One region of the Enterococcus sp. JNUCC 77 genome, then DNA from elsewhere that is predicted to be linked to it. Evidence: a T-box and tRNA genes for the amino acid it is inferred to sense, from the RefSeq annotation. Region 1 holds a T-box; the other holds one or more tRNA genes.
What was found. The T-box of region 1 lies ahead of proS (proline--tRNA ligase). A T-box ahead of a tRNA ligase gene usually reads a tRNA of that ligase, here a tRNA-Pro.

Region 1 (10,460 bases):
AATTAATGGTGGGGTTCACGCAGATTCAGGAATTGATGTGCAAGAATTTCTAATTACGCCAGTAAAACGTGAAAGCTTTCGCGATGGTGTGGAAAAAATTGCTAATATTTATCATACTTTGAAAGCTATTTTAGCTAATAATGGTTATGAAACAGCGGTTGGTGATGAAGGTGGCTTTGCTCCTAAATTACCCTCAACTGAAGTAGCCATTGAAACATTGATTAAAGCAATTGAAACGGCTGGCTATACACCAATTGAAGAAATTGCCATAGCGATTGATCCAGCATCCAGTGAATTTTACGATGATGCTAGCAAAAAATACAAATTCGAAGGCAAAGAATTATCTTCTGCTGAAATGTTGACTTATTACCAAAATCTAGTTGCAAAATACCCGATTATTATTTCAATAGAAGATGGTTTTTCTGAACATGACTGGGACGGTTTTAAATTAATGACGGAGGCAATGAAAGATAAAATTCAATTAGTAGGCGATGACATATTTGTCACCAATCCGAAGATTTTTGCAGACGGAATTAAAAATGGTATTGCCAATTCTATTTTAATTAAATTAAACCAAATTGGAACAGTATCTGAATCAATCGAAACGATTCGGATGGCACGGGAAAATGGCTATACTACTATGATTTCTCATCGTTCTGGCGAAACAGGAGATACATTTATTGCTGATTTTGCTGTGGCTTTGAGTGCTGGCCAAATCAAAACGGGTTCAATGGCGCGTAGTGAACGCGTAGAAAAATACAATCAATTCTTACGGATAGAAGAAGAACTTGAAGGACAAGCTATACTAGCTCATTTTCCTAAAGAAAGCTTATAGAATTTTATAAAAAAATTAAACCAACTAAAAAATAACTTGTCTCCTCCTTTCTTTATCGTTAAACTATTTTAGATGACGAAGAGAGAAGGAGATTTTTATTAAATGGAAAAGCAGGCACGGTCTGAAAAAAATGTAGGTAGTTGGATATTACGTTTTGTTAAAGGGATGTTTATCGGTTCAGGTTTTATTTTACCGGGAATCAGTGGCGGGGCATTGGCGGCAGTTTTTGGTATTTATGAACGAATTATTTCTTTTTTAGCCCATATAACGCGAAATTTTAAAGAAAATGTTTTATTTTTTATTCCAGTAGGTTTAGGTGGCTTGACTGGGGTTTTTGTTTTATCTTTTGCGGTCAGTTTTTTACTCGGTTCCTTTGAGACTATTATGCTATGGTTTTTTGTGGGTTGTATTATTGGAACTGTGCCGGCATTGTGGAAAGAAGCGGGGAAAAAAGGTCGCGATACGAAAGATATGATTATTTTAGTCGTGAGTTTTGTAGTTGGCTTTTTATTTTTATGGCAAGGCTCTAGCTTATTTGGGGAAGTGGATCAAAACTTTTTCACTTGGATGATTGCTGGCGGCTTGATTGGTTTAGGTTTAATTGTACCTGGACTGAGCCCTTCAAACTTTTTAGTTTATATGGGGATGTATAAAGCGATGGCTGATGGTTTTAAGACAATTGATTTAGGCGTGATTATTCCGATTGGTATTGGTGGATTAGTCGTGGTACTAAGTCTATCTAAAGTAATGGATTGGGTTTTTGCGAGATACTATGCACCGATGTTCCATTTTATTCTAGGAATTGTTTTTGCATCGACAGTAATGATTGTACCGACAAATTATGCAGGATTTAGCTTTTTGGCCTTCTTTGCCTGTGGTGTATTGTGTATTTTAGGTGCTGGTTTAGGCTGGTGGATGAGCCGTTTAGAAGAGCGTTATGTTCCTGAAGATTAAAAAAAATTTATTTTTCTCTTGCAATTTTAAATAAATCTAGTTAGTATAAGAACAAGCATTTGGATTAGTAATAAATTTTTACGGTAGCAGAGAGTTGATTCACCGGCTGAAAGATCAACACACCCACTGAAATTTATGAACCTACCAAAGAAGCCTATTGTGAAAACAATACGTGACTCTAGCGTTAATAGAGCTGAAAGTTGGATCAAATAAGTTTTGATCAAGCAAGGTGGTACCGCGAAATTATCCGTTTCGTCCTTACATTTACGTGAGGACGGAGCGGTTTTTTTATTGGCAATTTTATTTTAGGAGGAGACAATATGTCAGATTTACAAAGAGAAGATTTTTCAAAATGGTATTTGCAAACTATCCAAAAAGCTGATTTGATGGATTATTCACCTGTTCGAGGATGTATCATTTTTAAACCAGATGGTTTTGAATTGTGGCAGCATATCCAAGATGATTTCAACAAATATTTACGGACGCAAGATATCCGCAATGTTTATTTTCCAATGTTGATTCCTAAACATTTCTTAGAAAAAGAAGAAGAACACGTGGAAGGTTTTGCACCAGAACTACCATGGTTAACTCGTGTTGGTGATGAAGAATTAGAAGAACCTTATGCGTTACGTCCAACTTCTGAAACGTTAATTGGTGATGCTTTTTCCAATTGGGTGAATTCTTATCGTGATTTACCATTAGAAATTAATCAATGGGCCAATGTTTTCCGTTGGGAAAAGAAAACTATGCCATTTTTACGGACCTCTGAATTTTTATGGCAAGAAGGTCATACAGCTCACGAAACTGAAGAAGATGCGCGTCGTCGGACAATGTCAATTTTAGAAGCTTATGCAACTTTGATTGAAGACACGTTGGCTATTCCAGTTTATCGTGGTCAAAAAACGCCATCTGAACGATTTGCTGGTGCGGTGGATACTTATTCTGTTGAAGCAATGATGCGAGATGGTAAAGCAGTTCAAGCAGGAACGTCACACTATTTAGGTCAAAATTTTGCGGAAGCTTTTGATATTAAATTCTTGAATCGTAATAACGAACATGATTTTGTTTATACAACATCATGGGGTATTTCTACTCGTTTAATTGGCGCATTAATCATGGTTCATGGAGATGAGCAAGGCTTGGTATTACCACCAAAAGTGGCACCAACTCAAGTTATTTTAGTTCCAGTTGGTCCTTGGCAAAAAAATCCAGCAATCTTAGATAAATTAAAAGAAATCAAAACTCAATTACAAGATACAGGATTACGTGTGAGAATTGATGAAACTGATAATACACCAGGTTATAAATTTAATGAGTGGGAATTAAAAGGTGCACCATTACGAGTAGAATTTGGCCCTAGAGATTTAGAAAATAATCAAGTTGTCGTGAAAATGCGTGATTTGGCCGACAAAGAGTCAGTTTCTCTAAATGAGTTAACAAATTACGTAACAGAACAATTAGATATTATGCAAAAACGGTTATTTGAAAGTGCTAAAGTTCGTTATGCTGAAAATGAGCATACTGATGTAGATACTTTAGATGAATTAAAAGCCCACATTGAAAAATCTAAGACAGCTGGTGAAACACCAGGATTTGTGTTAATTGGTTGGGATGGGACAGAAGAAACCGAAGCCAAAATTAAAGAAGAAACAGGTTTTACAACACGAAATATTCCATTCAATCCACCAGTTGAAAAAACGGTTGATATCGTTTCTGGCAAACCAGCGAAACATACGGTTTGGATTGCTCGGGCGTATTAATAAATCTGTCGCTTAAAAATACTAAATGATGAGCATCGCTAGAATACGGAAATCAGCCACCAGTTAGCAGATGTGAAGAGTTTTTAACAGGAAAGGTAATTTTAAGCTAGGAAAAAGAGTTTGAGCCGAGTGCTTTAAACTCTTTTTTTGTTATAATAAACCAAAAAGAGGTTTGAGTATGAAAATTATTGTATTAGATGGCCATGGACTAAATCCAGGCGACTTAAGTTGGGCCGGCTTTGAAAAATTAGGTGAGGTGACGATTTATGATCGCACACCACAAAATGAGCAAATTATTTTAGAGCGAATCGGGGATGCAGAAATAGTCCTAGTAAATAAAGTGATTTTATCTGCAGAAGTGATTGAAAAAGCCTCTCATTTAAAGTACATTGGCGTCAACGCCACAGGATTTAATGTGGTAGACATTGAGGCCGCACGCAAGAGAAATATTCCAGTGACCAATATTCCGACTTACGGAACAGATGCTGTCGCACAATTTACTTTTGCTTTATTATTGGAGATTGCAAGTCGTGTAGGTTTACATGATCATTCCGTTCATCAAGGAGATTGGCAAAAAAGTTTAGATTTCACTTATTTTTTAGCGCCCACTTTAGAGTTAAGTGGGAAAACTATTGGAATTATCGGTTATGGGGCAATTGGTCAAGCCGTGGCGAAAATTGCTCATGGTTTTTCAATGGAAGTTATTTATTATAATCATCGTGAAAAGACACCTCAAAATATTGGTGATCGACAAGTGTCTTTAGCCGAATTATATAGTAAAGCAGATATTGTTAGTTTGCATGTTCCCCAGACTCCTGAAACCACTCAGATGATTAATACTGCAGCGATTGACCAAATGAAAAATGATGTAATTGTGATTAATACAGCTCGGGGTGGTTTGTTGGATGAACAAGCGGTAACTGAAGCTTTAAATACTGGAAAAATCTCTGCGCTCGGTGTGGATGTTGTTTCTAGTGAACCAATCCAAGCAGATAATCCATTATTAAAAGCCAAAAATGCGGTAATTACGCCGCACATTGCTTGGTCACCAACTGAAGCTCGCAAACGGTTGATGGATATAGCTGTCGACAATCTAGATAACTTTTTAAAAGATACGCCAAAAAATGTAGTCAATTAAAAAATAGCGATGACGTTCAACTTTTCGTCATCGCTATTTGCTTATTTAAATAGTTGGTTGATTTTATCAAAATCAGCCTGTGATAAATGCAAGTCAACAGCTTTTGCATTGGCTTCAACTTGATCAGGTGTCTTAGCACCAGGAATCACGATACCAATTTGTGGATGTTTCATATACCAAGCTAAAACAAGTTGTGTAACTGTGGCATCGTAGTTTTTTGCGATTGGTTTTAATTGATCTACTTTAGTAATAATTTCTTTAAAGCGTTCTCCTCTGAAGTCGGGATTTTTACTACGTAAATCACTCGCAGGAAAAGTTGCTTCTTGATCATATTTTCCAGTAAGCAAACCAGAATCTAACGGATAGTAAGGGACAAAACTAATATGGTGTTTTTCTAAATAGGGGAATAAATCTTTCTCGTGTTCTCGATGTATTAAACTGTAACGGTCTTCAACAATATCTACATAGCCATTAGTATTGGCTTCTTTTAATTGTTCTAGAGAAAAGTTCGAGACACCAATGGCGCGGATTTTTCCGGCTTCTTTTAATTCATGCAAGGTTTTAACTGCTTCACGTTTATCGGTGTTTTCATCTGGAAAATGAATATAAAAGATGTCTAAATAGTTTGTTTGCAATCTTTGTAAAGCTTCTTCTACAGCATTTCTTAAAAATTCTGGACTATTGTTAAATTTGAAATCTTGTTTGGGATCGTGGGCTGCTTTGGTAGCAACGATCGCCCGGGCACGATCAAATTCTTCTTCTTGTAGGACTTCTCCAATTAATTCTTCAGAGTGTCCGTGACCATAAGAAAAAGCAGTATCTAATAAAGTAATTCCATTACGTAAAGCTACTCGAACCACTTCTTTTCCTGTTTCGTCACTCAAGTTAGGATACAGGTTGTGTCCCCCAACCGCATTTGTACCTAAACCTAAATCTGAAGCATAAACCTGAGATTTACCAATTTGAATATCTGCCAAAATTATCAGCTCCTTTTTATAATAGTTTAATCGAAAGTCAAAAAAAAAGCGATTCAAAATCATTTCGAATCACTTTTACTTGTATTATTGGAACAATTGATTGATTAAATCGTAGTCGATATTTGATAAACGAATATCCACGGCTTGGGCATTGGCTGAAACTTGTTCCGGTTTTTTAGCACCTGGAATGACAGCAGCAATCGCTGGATTTTTTAAATACCAAGCCAAAACCAATTGTGCAACAGTTGCATCATAATTTTTGGCAATCGGTTTTAGTTGGTCAACTTTGGAAACAATCTGTTGGAATCTTTCACCTTGAAAGTCAGGATTACCGTTCTTACCATTTTTAGCAAAAGTATCTGTTTGACTATATTTTCCCGTTAACAATCCTGAGGCCAATGGAAAGTAAGGAATAAAAGCGATGTTTTTTTCTTGTAAATAAGGAAGAACTTCATTTTCAAGTTCTCGATGAACCAAATTATAATGATCTTCGACGACATTTACATGACCATCTAAGTTAGCTGCTTTAATTTGTTCCAAAGAAAAGTTAGACACACCGATGGCTCGAATCTTACCGGCCTCTTTTAATTCATGTAAAGCTGCAACTGCTTCACGCTTATTGGTTGCTTCATCAGGGAAGTGGATGTAAAAAATATCGATATAATTGGTTTGTAATCTTTCTAAAGCTGATTCAACAGCGTTGGTTAAAAATTCTGGTGAGTTATTTGGCGCACCGTCTTGTGATAAATCTTGTGCAGCTTTGGTAGCAATGATTACTTTTGCTCGGTCGAATTCAGCTTCTTGTAAAACCTCACCAATTAATTCTTCTGATCTACCAAGACCATAGATAAAAGCTGTGTCCAGTAACGTCAAACCATTTCGTAGCGTAGTTCGGACCACTTCTTTACCAGTTTCATCAGCTAAACCCTTAAATAAATTATGACCACCGACTGCATTGGTTCCTAAGCCTAAATCCGTTGCATAAACACGAGATTTTCCAATTCTAACATCTGTCATTTTTAAAACGCTCCTCTTTATTTTAAAATATATATTTAGTTGTTAAATTAATTCTATGTTGGTCAGTTTAAAATGAAGTTGAAAAAAAAGAAACTATCTTGCTTTTTATTAATGAGAAACCTTGACTTTCTCATTTTTTTTTAGTAATTTAAACTTTGACAGTTCAATTTCGATGAAGGAAAAAGTAAGTGACGTGGTGTTGTAAAGAAATGATTGCCTTGGCTGAAAGTAATCACACATCTGGCTGCTGAAAGACATTCTGGAGATGAGTAGTGAAAAGCTATTCCGTTTAGCAAGCGTTAATTGTTTGAGAAGAGGAAACTCTAAAAAATAGGTGGTACCGCGATATTTCGCCCTTGTTCATTTGAACGAGGGCTTTTTTTGACTGCATATGTAAAGAAGGGAGCAAATAAAAGATGAGTTATCAAAGACCAAAAGGCACCAATGACATTTTACCAGGTGAAAGTGACAACTGGCTGTTTATTGAGGAAACGGCCCGATTATTATTTAACGATTACCAATATCAAGAGATTCGGACACCAATATTTGAACATTATGAAGTTATTGCTAGAAGTGTCGGGGATACTACGGATATTGTTTCAAAAGAAATGTACGATTTCTATGATAAAGGGGATCGGCATGTCACATTACGACCAGAAGGAACGGCACCCGTTGTCCGTGCATTCGTAGAAAATAAATTATTTGGACCAGAATATCAAAAACCCTACAAAGCATTTTATATGGGACCAATGTTTCGTTATGAACGCCCCCAAAAAGGTCGCTTGCGTCAATTTCATCAAATTGGGGTTGAAGCGCTGGGAAGTGAAAATCCAACTTTAGATGTTGAAACAATGTCAATGGCGATGGATTATTTTAAACAGTTAGGTTTAAAAAATATTCGACTGGTGATTAATTCTTTAGGTGATAAAGAAACGCGTCAAAATTACCGTCAAGCATTGATTGATTATCTTTTGCCACACGAAAATGAACTGAGTGAAGATTCAAAACGTCGACTACATGAAAATCCTTTACGAGTATTAGACAGCAAAGATAAAAAAGACCAAAAGTTTGTAACGGATGCGCCAAGTATTTTGGATTACTTGAGTCCTTATGCAAAAGAATATTTTGAACAAGTTACGAAAACACTGGATCATTTAGGCACACCATATGAGATTGATCATCGCATGGTACGTGGCTTAGATTATTATATGCATACTATCTTTGAAATTATGAGTGATGCACCGGGAATGGGGAGTCAATCGACTATCTGTGCTGGTGGCCGTTACGATGGTTTAGTAGAAGAGCTAGGTGGACCACAAACACCAGGAATTGGTTTTGCGATGGGTGAAGAAAGAATCTTAATGACATTAGCACAAGAAGATGTTTTGATTCCAGTAGCGAAACAATTAGATGCTTACGTTGTTGGTATAGGTGCTTTAACGAACATAGAAAGCTTAAAAATTGTACAGTCCATTCGTAATTTTGGTTTCTCTGCAGATCGTGATTTCATGGATCGCAAGGCAAAAGCGCAATTTAAATCAGCTGATAAAGCTGGAGCTAAGTTAATTTTAACGCTAGGAGAAGCGGAATTAGAAAATGGCACAATCAATGTGAAATCTTCAGCGACACGAGCTGAAAAAACTTTCCCATTGACTGAAATATATCATCACTTTGATGAAATTTACGATGAAATGATGACACCAGTTTTTGATTAATATCTTCGTTCAGAGGTTCCTTAACTGATGTAACGAGACATTGTCAAAACTTACTTAAAAAAATGAATATTAAACAATTGGTTAAAGGAGAAAAACAAAGATGGCAAAAAGAACAGTTTATGCGGGACTAGTTTCCGAAAAATATTTGGATCAACAAGTTACTTTAAAAGGTTGGGTCCAAAAGCGACGTGACTTAGGTGGCTTAATTTTTATTGATTTACGTGACCGTGAAGGAATTGTCCAAGTAGTCTTCAATCCAGAAGAATCAAAAGAAGCTTGGGAAGTTGCAGATCAATGCCGCAGTGAATTTGTCGTTGAAATTACTGGTAGAGTAATTAAGCGGGATGAAAATTCTGTTAATTTAAAAATGGCAACTGGATTATTCGAAGTGAAAGGTGAAGACATCACTATTTTAAATAGTGCGAAAACTCCTCCATTTTCAATTGAAGATGACCAAAATATTAGTGATGAAGTCCGTTTGAAATATCGTTATATGGATTTACGTCGTCCGAAAATGACTAGTAATATTAAATTACGTCATAATTTGACTAAATCAATTCGTCATTTTCTAGACAATAATGACTTCTTAGATATTGAAACACCAATTTTGGCAAAATCAACGCCAGAAGGTGCCCGTGATTATTTAGTGCCTTCACGGGTTCATCCAGGACATTTTTATGCCTTACCTCAATCACCACAAATTTTAAAACAATTATTGATGACTGCTGGCTTTGATCGTTATTATCAAATCGTTCGTTGTTTCCGTGATGAAGATTTACGGGGCGATCGTCAACCAGAATTTACCCAAGTCGATATTGAAACTAGTTTTTTAACGGCAGAAGAAATTCAAGAATACACGGAACAATTAATTGCTCAAGTGATGAAAGATATTAAAGGAATCGAAGTGACGTTACCTTTCCCACGGATTACTTGGGATGAAGCGATGACTCGTTACGGTTCAGATAAACCTGATACTCGTTTTGAAATGGAATTAATCGACGTGACTGAATTAGCTTCAGCAACAGATTTTAAAGTATTCCGTATGGCAACTGATAATGGTGGCGTGGTAAAAGTGTTAAATGCTAAAGGAGCCGCTGACAAATATTCTCGTAAAGAATTAGATCGTTTAAGTCAATTTGTCAGTCAATTTGGTGCGAAAGGTTTAGCTTGGATGAAAGTTGACGAAGCAGGCGAATTAACTGGACCAATCGCTAAGTTTGTTGGTAATATCGCAACTGATTTGAAAGAAGTAACCAACGCAGAACCTGGTGATGTCTTAATGTTTGCAGCAGATCAATTTTTAACTGCAGTAACTGCTCTAGGTGCTGTACGTTCAAAAGTTGGTAAAGAATTAGGTTTAATCGATGAAGATAAATTTAATTATCTTTGGGTCGTGGATTGGCCACAATTTGAATTTGATCAAGAAGCAGGACGTTATGTGTCTGCCCACCATCCATTTACGATGCCAAATGAATCGTCTATTCCAGATTTAAAAGACCATCCGGAAAAAGTGTATGCGCAAGCTTATGACATTGTTTTAAATGGTTATGAATTAGGTGGCGGATCACTACGGATTCACACACGAGAATTACAAGAACAAGTTTTTGAAACATTAGGTTTTTCAAGAGAAGAAGCCAATGACCAATTCGGATTCTTGTTGGAATCATTAGATTATGGTTTTCCGCCAATTGGTGGTTTAGCTTTAGGGTTAGATCGTTTCGCGATGTTACTAGCGGGCGAAGACAATATTCGTGAAGTAATTGCCTTTCCAAAAAATGGGAAAGCCGCTGATCCAATGTCTGATGCGCCAAGCACAGTGTCTCCATTACAACTTTATGAATTAAGCATTAACACAACAAACATCGAAGAATAAGAAATTCCTAAAGAAAGCACAGACTTATCCAGTTGGTGCTTTCTTTTTTCAAATAAACTCCGTATAATGTGAGTGACTTTTGATGAAAGAGGCGTTTAATTACATGTTAAAAAAGATAGCGGATTGGCCCTATCATGATTATGCAACAAGATTATCGGTGGCAGTTGTTTATGCTTTTATAGCTGCCATTG
Region 2 (10,460 bases), 1.9 Mb from region 1:
AATGCCATACATTTATCTCTGGGAGTCAGACTGTGAGTGATAAGATCCATAGTCGAAAGGGAAACAGCCCAGACCACCAGCTAAGGTCCCAAAATATATGTTAAGTGGAAAAGGATGTGGGGTTGCACAGACAACTAGGATGTTGGCTTAGAAGCAGCCACCATTTAAAGAGTGCGTAATAGCTCACTAGTCGAGTGACCCTGCGCCGAAAATGTACCGGGGCTAAACATATTACCGAAGCTGTGGATTACACCTTAGGGTGTAATGGTAGGAGAGCGTTCTAAGGGCGTTGAAGGTAGACCGTGAGGACTGCTGGAGCGCTTAGAAGTGAGAATGCCGGTATGAGTAGCGAAAGACAGGTGAGAATCCTGTCCACCGTATGACTAAGGTTTCCTGGGGAAGGCTCGTCCGCCCAGGGTTAGTCGGGACCTAAGCCGAGGCCGAAAGGCGTAGGCGATGGATAACAGGTTGATATTCCTGTACTCGTTGTTTTTGTTTGAGCAATGGAGGGACGCAGTAGGCTAAGAAATCAGACGATTGGAAATGTCTGTCTAAGCAATGAGTCTTAAGATGAGTCAAATGCTTATCTTTATAAGGACAAGTTGTGATGGGGAGGGAAATACAAGTACCGAAGTTTCTGATGTCACACTGCCAAGAAAAGCTTCTAGTGAGAAAACAATGACCCGTACCGTAAACCGACACAGGTAGTCGAGGAGAGTATCCTAAGGTGAGCGAGCGAACTCTCGTTAAGGAACTCGGCAAAATGACCCCGTAACTTCGGGAGAAGGGGTGCTGATCTAACGATCAGCCGCAGTGAATAGGCCCAAGCGACTGTTTATCAAAAACACAGGTCTCTGCAAAATCGAAAGATGAAGTATAGGGGCTGACGCCTGCCCGGTGCTGGAAGGTTAAGAGGAGTGCTTAGCGTAAGCGAAGGTACGAATTGAAGCCCCAGTAAACGGCGGCCGTAACTATAACGGTCCTAAGGTAGCGAAATTCCTTGTCGGGTAAGTTCCGACCCGCACGAAAGGCGTAACGATTTGGGCACTGTCTCAACGAGAGACTCGGTGAAATTTTAGTACCTGTGAAGATGCAGGTTACCCGCGACAGGACGGAAAGACCCCATGGAGCTTTACTGCAGTTTGATATTGAGTGTCTGTACCACATGTACAGGATAGGTAGGAGCCGTAGAAGTCGGGACGCTAGTTTCGACGGAGGCAATGGTGGGATACTACCCTTGTGTTATGGCCACTCTAACCCGCATCACTAATCGTGATGGGAGACAGTGTCAGATGGGCAGTTTGACTGGGGCGGTCGCCTCCTAAAGAGTAACGGAGGCGCCCAAAGGTTCCCTCAGAATGGTTGGAAATCATTCGCAGAGTGTAAAGGCACAAGGGAGCTTGACTGCGAGACCTACAAGTCGAGCAGGGACGAAAGTCGGGCTTAGTGATCCGGTGGTTCCGCATGGAAGGGCCATCGCTCAACGGATAAAAGCTACCCTGGGGATAACAGGCTTATCTCCCCCAAGAGTCCACATCGACGGGGAGGTTTGGCACCTCGATGTCGGCTCGTCGCATCCTGGGGCTGTAGTCGGTCCCAAGGGTTGGGCTGTTCGCCCATTAAAGCGGCACGCGAGCTGGGTTCAGAACGTCGTGAGACAGTTCGGTCCCTATCCGTCGCGGGCGTTGGAAATTTGAGAGGATCTGTCCTTAGTACGAGAGGACCGGGATGGACTTACCGCTGGTGTACCAGTTGTCTTGCCAAAGGCATCGCTGGGTAGCTATGTAGGGAAGGGATAAACGCTGAAAGCATCTAAGTGTGAAGCCCACCTCAAGATGAGATTTCCCATTTCTTAAAGAAAGTAAGATCCCTGAGAGAAGATCAGGTAGATAGGTCAGAAGTGGAAGTGCAGTGATGTACGGAGCGGACTGATACTAATCGATCGAGGACTTAACCAAGATAAAATGGACTCGGAAGTTAAAAAAAGATGGAATGTTTTTTGATCCAGTTTTGAGTGAGCGAAGTTTACTCAACTAAATAGTGTGGTGGCGATAGCAAGAAGGATACACCTGTTCCCATGTCGAACACAGAAGTTAAGCTTTTTAGCGCCGATCGTAGTGAGGGGTTGCCCCTTGTGAGAGTAGGACGTCGCCACGCGAATTTTTTGATTTATGGAGGTTTAGCTCAGCTGGGAGAGCATCTGCCTTACAAGCAGAGGGTCAGCGGTTCGAACCCGTTAACCTCCATATGAGCCGTTAGCTCAGTTGGTAGAGCATCTGACTTTTAATCAGAGGGTCACAGGTTCGAGCCCTGTACGGCTCATAAAGATATGCGGGTGTGGCGGAATTGGCAGACGCACTAGATTTAGGATCTAGCGCCTTCGGGCGTGGGGGTTCAAGTCCCTTCACCCGCATTAAATAAAACGCCGGCTTAGCTCAGTTGGTAGAGCATCTGATTTGTAATCAGAGGGTCGAGGGTTCAAGTCCTTTAGCCGGCACTTTTTTAAGAAAAGCAACGAAAGTTTGCGGAAATAGCTCAGTGGTAGAGCACCACCTTGCCAAGGTGGGGGTCGCGGGTTCGAACCCCGTTTTCCGCTTTCTCTGAAAAGACCAGGGACATGCCGGGGTGGCGGAACTGGCAGACGCACAGGACTTAAAATCCTGCGGTGAGTGATCACCGTACCGGTTCGATTCCGGTCCTCGGCATTAGTACGAATAATGATGCGCCCATAGCTCAACTGGATAGAGTGTTTGACTACGGATCAAAAGGTTAGGGGTTCGACTCCTCTTGGGCGCGTAGTCTTTTTTTATTTTTACGGGAAGTAGCTCAGCTTGGTAGAGCACTTGGTTTGGGACCAAGGGGTCGCAGGTTCGAATCCTGTCTTCCCGATTCTTAGAAGGTGAAAACCTTCTATTTTTTTTACTCATTTTTAAACAGATAAGCTATTACTCTTTCTTTCACATGCTAAATTCGTTATAATTAAGGTCAGAAATAGTCAACAGAAATAGATAATGGGAGAGGATAATAGTGAGTCGAAATACCTCAGATTCAATCGAAGCATATTTGAAGGGTATCTTAGAAGACCATGAAATAATTGAAATCAGGCGAGCGGAAATGGCTCAATTGTTTAATTGCGTACCTTCCCAAATTAATTACGTGATCAATACTCGTTTTACTTTTCAGAGGGGATATATTGTTGAAAGTAAGCGAGGTGGCGGTGGTTATATTCGGATTAGCAAAGTACAGATTTCCGATCAACACTATTTCTTAGAACAGTTAATGAATTCTTTTGGAACGGAAATTTCGGAAGCAAATGCTTTTGGAATTATTCAAAAATTATTTGAAGAGAAAATTGTGACGGAAAATGAAGGAAATTTAATGCTGAGTGCATTGTCGAAAAACACATTGGGAATTAGTCAAATTGAAAATAGATTACGGGCGCGTGTATTACATGGATTTTTAGAACGTTTGAGTTATGAAAAAAAGGAGTGAAATAGATGGATCAATTATATACTGAAAGAGCGAAAGCAGTCTTGACGATTGCCCAACAAGAAGCGAAGTATTTTAAACATCGTTCAGTTGGTTCAGAGCATTTATTATTGGCTTTAGTTATTGAACAACAGGGAATTGCCGGAAAAACCTTGCGTCAAATGAATTCTACAGAAGCAGATATTCGTGAAGAAATTGAAAATATGACTGGTTATGGTTCAGTGACCAATTATGCAGAAGGTAGTTATTTACCTTATTCACCGCGAGCAAAACAAATTTTGATTTTTGCTGATGATGAAGCCAAACGTTTCAATGCTAAATTGGTTGGAACTGAACATATTTTATTGGGCTTACTGCGGGATGATGAGATTTTGGCTTCTCATATTTTAGTCAATCTTGGATTAAGCTTACCTAAGATGCGTCAATTGCTATTACGTAAAATGGGCGTCAACGAATCGATGACTGGTAGCAATGGTCAAAACAATCGTAGAAAACCAGCGAAACAAGCGACAACCAATTCACAAGGGACGCCAACGCTTGATAGTTTGGCTCGTGATATGACCAAACTAGCTCGGGAAAAACGTTTAGATCCAGTGGTAGGTCGCGATAGTGAAGTTCGTCGTGTTGTTCAAATTTTAAGTCGCCGAACTAAAAATAATCCAGTTTTAGTGGGTGAACCCGGTGTTGGTAAGACAGCCATTGTAGAAGGCTTAGCTCAACGAATAATTACGGATGATGTGCCAGAAGACATGCGTGGAAAACGTCTAATGATGTTAGATATGGGCGCATTAGTAGCGGGTACAAAGTATCGTGGTGAATTTGAGGATCGTTTGAAAAAAGTGATTGATGAAATCTATAACGATGGCCAAATTATTTTATTTATTGATGAACTGCATACTTTAATTGGTGCCGGTGGTGCAGAAGGTGCGATCGATGCTTCAAATATTTTGAAACCAGCTTTGGCTCGTGGTGAATTGCAAACAATTGGTGCCACGACTTTAGATGAGTATCAAAAATATATTGAAAAAGATTCTGCATTGGAACGTCGTTTTGCCCGGGTACAGGTGGAAGAACCAACTCCTGAAGAAGCAGAAGAAATCTTAAAAGGCTTACGCCCACGTTATGAAGAACATCATGGGATTAAGATTACTGACGAAGCATTACATGCGGCGGTATCTTTATCAGTTCGTTATATTAATTCTCGTCAACTACCAGATAAAGCCATTGACTTAATGGATGAAAGTGGTGCGAAAGTCCGCTTAGATACGACAGATGAAGAATCTGAATTGGTAGAATTGAAACAAGAATTAGAAAACTTATCAGCAGAAAAAGAAAAAGCGATTCAAAACCAAGACTTTGAATCAGCTGCTCGTCTACGTTTGAAAGAAAAGCAAATGGCACAGGCTGTTGAAGCAGAAGCTTTAAAAGAAGCCAAACAAGAAAAAGGCTATGCGAATGAAGTAACAGAAGAAGATGTCGCTGCAGTGGTTTCTCAGTGGACCGGTGTGCCATTGCAACAATTAGAGAAAAAAGAAAGTCAACGGTTATTGGATTTAGAAAATGTATTGCATAAACGTGTGGTAGGACAAGAAGATGCCGTTAAAGCTATTTCGCGGGCAATTCGTCGGGCTCGGAGTGGTCTGAAAGATCCAAACCGACCAATTGGCTCATTTATGTTCTTAGGTCCAACTGGTGTGGGTAAAACAGAATTGGCGAAAGCATTAGCAGAAGCGATGTTTGGTTCTGAAGAATCATTGATTCGAGTAGATATGTCTGAATATATGGAAAAATTCAGTACGAGTCGGTTGATTGGTTCACCGCCAGGATATGTTGGTTATGACGAAGGTGGTCAGCTAACTGAAAAAATCCGTCAAAAACCTTATGCTGTCATTTTGCTAGATGAAGTTGAAAAAGCCCATCCAGATGTTTTCAATATCTTATTACAAGTTTTAGATGATGGCTACTTAACCGATGCAAAGGGTCGGCGAGTAGACTTTAGAAATACAATTTTAATTATGACATCAAATATCGGCGCCAGAGAAGTCCGCGAAGAAAAGAGTGTCGGCTTTGGAGCTAAAGATATCATGCAAGATCATGTCAGCATGGAAAAACGTATTTTTGAAGAATTGAAACGGACTTATCGTCCAGAATTCTTAAACCGAATTGATGAAACACTAGTATTCCAATCCCTTAATCAAGATCAAATTCATGAAATCGTGAAAATCATGAGCCAGTCAATTGTTGAGCGGATGACCGAGCACGAAATCAAAGTTAAAATTACACCGGCAGCAATCGATGTGATTGGAAAAGTTGGTTTTGATCCGGAATATGGCGCACGACCAATTCGTCGGGCACTCCAAAAAGAAGTCGAAGACCGTCTGGCTGAAGCTTTATTGTCGGGCTTAATTCAATTAGGTGATTCAGTGACTATTGGTGCCAGCAAAGGAAAGATTACTTTGACGGTAAAAAATGCTACTGAAGAAAAAGTTCCAGCTAAAGTATAATGACGAGAACGAGACTGTCAGAAGACAGTCTTGTTTTTTTTAATTTTTTCTCAAATCTATCATTTTATTGTTCAAAAAATGCTAACTTCGGTACAATAAGGCGGAGGAGTTGAGTAAATGAAACGTGCAATTTATCCAGGGATCATTGTGTTGGTAGCAATTTTATTTATTATGCCGCATTTTATTAGTCAAAATATGGTATTAGGGGCGGACGCGCTTTTTCATTACAATCGTTTTTATGAGACTGCGATGCAGATAAAACATCATAATTTTTCACCGTTTATTTCATTGTATGGTTTTCAGCAGTCTGCCCGAGTGGTTAATGCGGTCTATGGACCGGTATTTGCTTATTTTCAAGGATTATTAGTTTTAGCGGCAGGGACTTGGTTTCGCTATCAAATCCTGTCGAATTTTATTTTATATTTAGTTTCAGGTTTCTCTATGTATGGCTTATTACGTTATGGAAAAGTTAAACGACCTTTGGCGACATTGACAGCAATTATTTTTATGACTACTTATACGGTTTTATATTGGACGATTAATCAAGGCTTTACCAGTTGGGGAACTAGCTTGATGCCTTTATGTTTGTTGCCGATTGTCGATATGAGTATGCGGCATCGTTTTCCAGTAGTAAAAGTAGCTTTGAGTGTAGCAGTATTGACCCAGATTCATATGTTGTCGGCTATTATGTTAGGTTGGATTTATATACCTTTTTTCATTAGCTATTTAATAAAGTCAGATATTAAAAAAACACTATGGCAACTTGTAAAAGCAATCGGGCTGTATGTATTATTAACAGTCAATGTCTGGGCTAGTCTATTAATGATGAATTTAGGTAATCATTTGCAGTTTCCGTTTGTTAATTATCATATGAGTGACAAGGCAATTAATTTAAAAGGAAGTTATTGGTTGGATTATCCGCAAATACTAGTACCTTTAGTAATTGTGATGCTACTGATCTTTATTGTGACCCATAAAAAAATTCAAGGCTTTACCAAACAGTTGCTAGGCACGAGCTTGTTCTTTTTATTGTTGTCGACTAGTTTGATTCCGTGGACTTTTTTAGTCCAGCATCATGTACCTTTTGTGTCTTTGATTCAATTTCCGTTCCGTTTCTTTGAGCCTTTTACGATGTTGTTCTTATTTTTTGCAGCTAGTATGTTGGAGCAATTGATGTTCAAACGCTGGTGGCATGGAGTGATGGCAGTCATTTGTTTGCTGAGTGTCCTCGGATCGATTTCAACAATTAATTTGCGCTTGGCTCGATGGGATAATATTTCTTTAAATAAACCTCATACTTATCGGATGAAAAACGTTGAGGAAACCAAAAAGGATTTTTACAGTAAAGATTTACAGCTGGCTTTAGAAGATATGCAAAAATCTAGTCCAGACTATTTGCCAACCTATGACAGCGATCAGAAAAATAGTTACCAATTATATGGAGAACAAATAATTTTAAACGATAAGAATTTTGAAAAAACCGCTAAAAATGGTGAATTGACGGTCACTTGGGAGAGTAAAACAGCTGGCATGGCTCGTTTGCCGGTAATTGTCTATCGCCGCACGCAATTAAGTCAAAACGGCCAACCATTAAAATATACGGATTTATCAGAAATTGGTAGTCCGACAGTAACTGAAAAGGTTGGAAAAAATCAATTGACAGTGAAATATTTGGTACCGTGGTATATTTATTTGAGTTTTGCGGTGAGTGTGGTGAGTTGGTTCGGTTGTTTGATCTTTAGTTTGCGAGAAGTTCGTCGCTTCCAAAAATTTAGAAAATAAAAAGCAAATCCAACGAGGATTTGCTTTTTTTATTGGATGCTGCTTAAACTAATTTCTCCAGAAGACAAGGTCATTTGTTCACCATCGACATCCACCACTAGTTCGCCGGTATTAGTAATGGCAATAGCTGTGCCGTAATGAGTTTCTTTTTGACGAATGAAGCTGACTTTTTTTCCTAAGACAAAAGATTTTTTACGATAAGTTTCTAAGTATTCAGCGGGGTCGGCCGCTAATAGTTTGAAGAAACGTTGCCAAATTTCAATGATTAATTGATTGCGGGTAATTGTTGGCTGGCCATCAGGAAAAATTGAGCTCGCTTTGTCTTGAAGTTCTGTTGGAAAACTATTTTGGGGAATCGAAAAATTAATGCCCATGCCGATAATGATGTATTTGAGTGAATTTGTCTCCACATCGGTCATCGCTTCAGATAAGATACCGACGATTTTTCTACCGTTTAGATAAATATCGTTGACCCATTTGATTTGGCTGTCTTGTTGTGTTAATGCATCGATGACTTCAGCAACTGCAGCTGCCATTAGCACTGTATATTGTGGTAACTCAGCTAATTGTTCTTTTGGTTCTAATAACATGCTCATATAGATACCAGCTTTTTCTTTTGCGAAAAAGGGACGATTGAAGCGTCCACGAGGTGCTTCTTGCATGTCGGCTATGACAAGTAAAGGAGTCGGCGTGCCTTCTAAGACAGAGAGCTGAGCGTCTTTCATAGTAGAAGTAGAAGTCGCCAATACTTTTACAGCCACTCGGTTGTCTAAGCCTTGCTGGATTTCTTTTTGCTCTAAAATATCAGAAGGCTGATAGCGATAGCCATTAGCAGTATGTTGGATTAAATAGCCCTTTTTTTCCAGTTCTTTGATTGCTTTCCAGATGGCTGTACGGGAAACACCAATTTCTTTGGCTAATGTTTCGCCAGATAAGACATGATCAGCAGTCTTTAAGCGTTGTAATACGATTTCTTTGGTTGACACAGGCTCGTCTCCTTTTTAATTAGGAACTGTTTTATTCCTAGTCTATTTTTTCTCAGTGTATCAAAAAAAGGACGAGAAGAAAAATCTTCCCGTCCTAAAGAAGGATGAACCAGTTCTAGGCTAATAATAAAGCGTCGTCTTTTAATTCCACACCGGAATTTTTTTGGAAAAGCGTCATTAATTTTGGCACCGTCAAATCTTGTTTTTCTTCCTGTTTTAAATCTAAGGCAATTTGTCCTTGATGTAGCATAATCAGACGATTGCCATAACGAATCGCATCTTCCATATTGTGAGTCACCATGAAAGCTGTCAAATGGTGCTCGGTGATTAATTTTTGCGTTAATTCCATTACCGTAATGGAAGTCTTTGGATCTAATGCAGCGGTATGCTCATCTAGTAAAATTAAATCTGGTCGTTGTAAGGTAGCCATTAATAATGTGATGGCTTGGCGTTGACCACCTGATAATAAGCCGATTTCAGCATCTAAGCGATTTTCTAAATTCAAGTTTAAAGTCGCTAACTGTTCTTTGAAGAAGTTGCGGTTTTTACTTTTTACACCACGGCTGAATCCGCGTTTGTGACCACGTTTCATAGCTAAAGCAAGATTTTCTTCAACTGTTAAACGGACAGCTGTACCCATTTTAGGATCTTGGAAAACCCGGCTGATATATTTTGAGCGTTTAGTGACTGATTGTTTGGTAATCTCAGTATCATTTAGGAATAGTTGACCATCTTCCACAGGCAAAGTTCCTGCCACGCTATTTAATAAAGTCGATTTACCAGCACCATTTCCACCGATAATTGTAACGAAATCACCAGGTGAGAGAGCTAAGTCAATGCCGCGCAATACATGGTTCTCGTTGACAGTACCTTTTTCAAAAGTTTGATGTAAGTTACTAATTTTTAAGACTGGCTGCATTGCTTTTCTCTCCTTTTTTATTTTCTCGTTTCGAGCTTTTTCCGATGTTTAAGTTTAATTTTTCTCGAATTTGCGGTAATGATAGACAAATGACTAAGACTATCGCAGACGCTAATTTAGAATCTGACGGTTCGACATTCATTTCGAAAACCAAAGCTAAAATGAAACGGTATAAAATAGCGCCGACTACGATAGTTCCTAAACGAATCGCAATTGGTTTGTTACGTAATAATACTTCAGCGATGATGATTGAAGCCAAGCCGATAACGATGGTTCCAACACCAGAGTTTAAATCAGCAAAGCCATTGTTTTGGGCTAATAAAGCACCAGATAAAGCAATACAACCATTTGAAATCATGTAACCTAATAATTTCATGTTTTCAATCTTGATACCATTAGCTTCACTCATATCAGGATTGTCGCCAGTCGCACGAACTGCTAAACCAATCTCTGTCCGGAAGAATAAAATCAATAAGATGATAGCAATTAATGCAATCAGCAAACCAATTAAAATGACTGAGTTGTTACGGGAAAGCCCTAAAGTTTGAACCCCGCTAAACAAAGTATCTTCTCCTAATAAAGCAATGTTTGGTGCCCCCATCACACGAGATGTGATTGAGTATAAACCGGTCATGGTGATGATCCCTGCCAATAAAGGAGGTATTTTAAATTTTGTGTTTAAAATACCGGTTACTAAGCCAGCAGCCATCCCGCCGACAAATGCCAATAAAGTAGCAGCAACTGGATTTAGACCATTAACGATTCCGACTGCTGCAATCC

Region 2: it encodes a tRNA-Pro, which carries the amino acid that the T-box ahead of proS (proline--tRNA ligase) is inferred to sense. The anticodon was not compared.

The regions. Positions count from the first base shown of each region.
Region 1 covers NZ_JBTHIG010000001.1:1,877,522-1,887,981, reverse strand. Annotated here, with positions in the region: gene eno (phosphopyruvate hydratase) at 1-835, shown strand, start outside; gene ACVWNY_RS09220 (DUF368 domain-containing protein) at 938-1,789, shown strand; T-box leader at 1,835-2,052, shown strand; gene proS (proline--tRNA ligase) at 2,110-3,549, shown strand; gene ACVWNY_RS09210 (D-2-hydroxyacid dehydrogenase) at 3,728-4,687, shown strand; gene ACVWNY_RS09205 (aldo/keto reductase) at 4,729-5,664, opposite strand; gene ACVWNY_RS09200 (aldo/keto reductase) at 5,749-6,681, opposite strand; gene hisS (histidine--tRNA ligase) at 7,098-8,396, shown strand; gene aspS (aspartate--tRNA ligase) at 8,497-10,269, shown strand; gene ACVWNY_RS09185 (YitT family protein) at 10,373-10,460, shown strand, end outside.
Region 2 covers NZ_JBTHIG010000001.1:26,849-37,308, forward strand. Annotated here, with positions in the region: rRNA gene ACVWNY_RS00120 (23S ribosomal RNA) at 1-1,958, shown strand, start outside; rRNA gene rrf (5S ribosomal RNA) at 2,042-2,157, shown strand; tRNA gene ACVWNY_RS00130 (tRNA-Val) at 2,174-2,246, shown strand; tRNA gene ACVWNY_RS00135 (tRNA-Lys) at 2,250-2,322, shown strand; tRNA gene ACVWNY_RS00140 (tRNA-Leu) at 2,332-2,413, shown strand; tRNA gene ACVWNY_RS00145 (tRNA-Thr) at 2,425-2,497, shown strand; tRNA gene ACVWNY_RS00150 (tRNA-Gly) at 2,525-2,596, shown strand; tRNA gene ACVWNY_RS00155 (tRNA-Leu) at 2,620-2,705, shown strand; tRNA gene ACVWNY_RS00160 (tRNA-Arg) at 2,723-2,796, shown strand; tRNA gene ACVWNY_RS00165 (tRNA-Pro) at 2,816-2,889, shown strand; gene ACVWNY_RS00170 (CtsR family transcriptional regulator) at 3,025-3,492, shown strand; gene ACVWNY_RS00175 (ATP-dependent Clp protease ATP-binding subunit) at 3,498-5,993, shown strand; gene ACVWNY_RS00180 (hypothetical protein) at 6,111-7,775, shown strand; gene ACVWNY_RS00185 (biotin--[acetyl-CoA-carboxylase] ligase) at 7,805-8,761, opposite strand; gene ACVWNY_RS00190 (ABC transporter ATP-binding protein) at 8,877-9,680, opposite strand; gene ACVWNY_RS00195 (ABC transporter permease) at 9,658-10,460, opposite strand, start outside.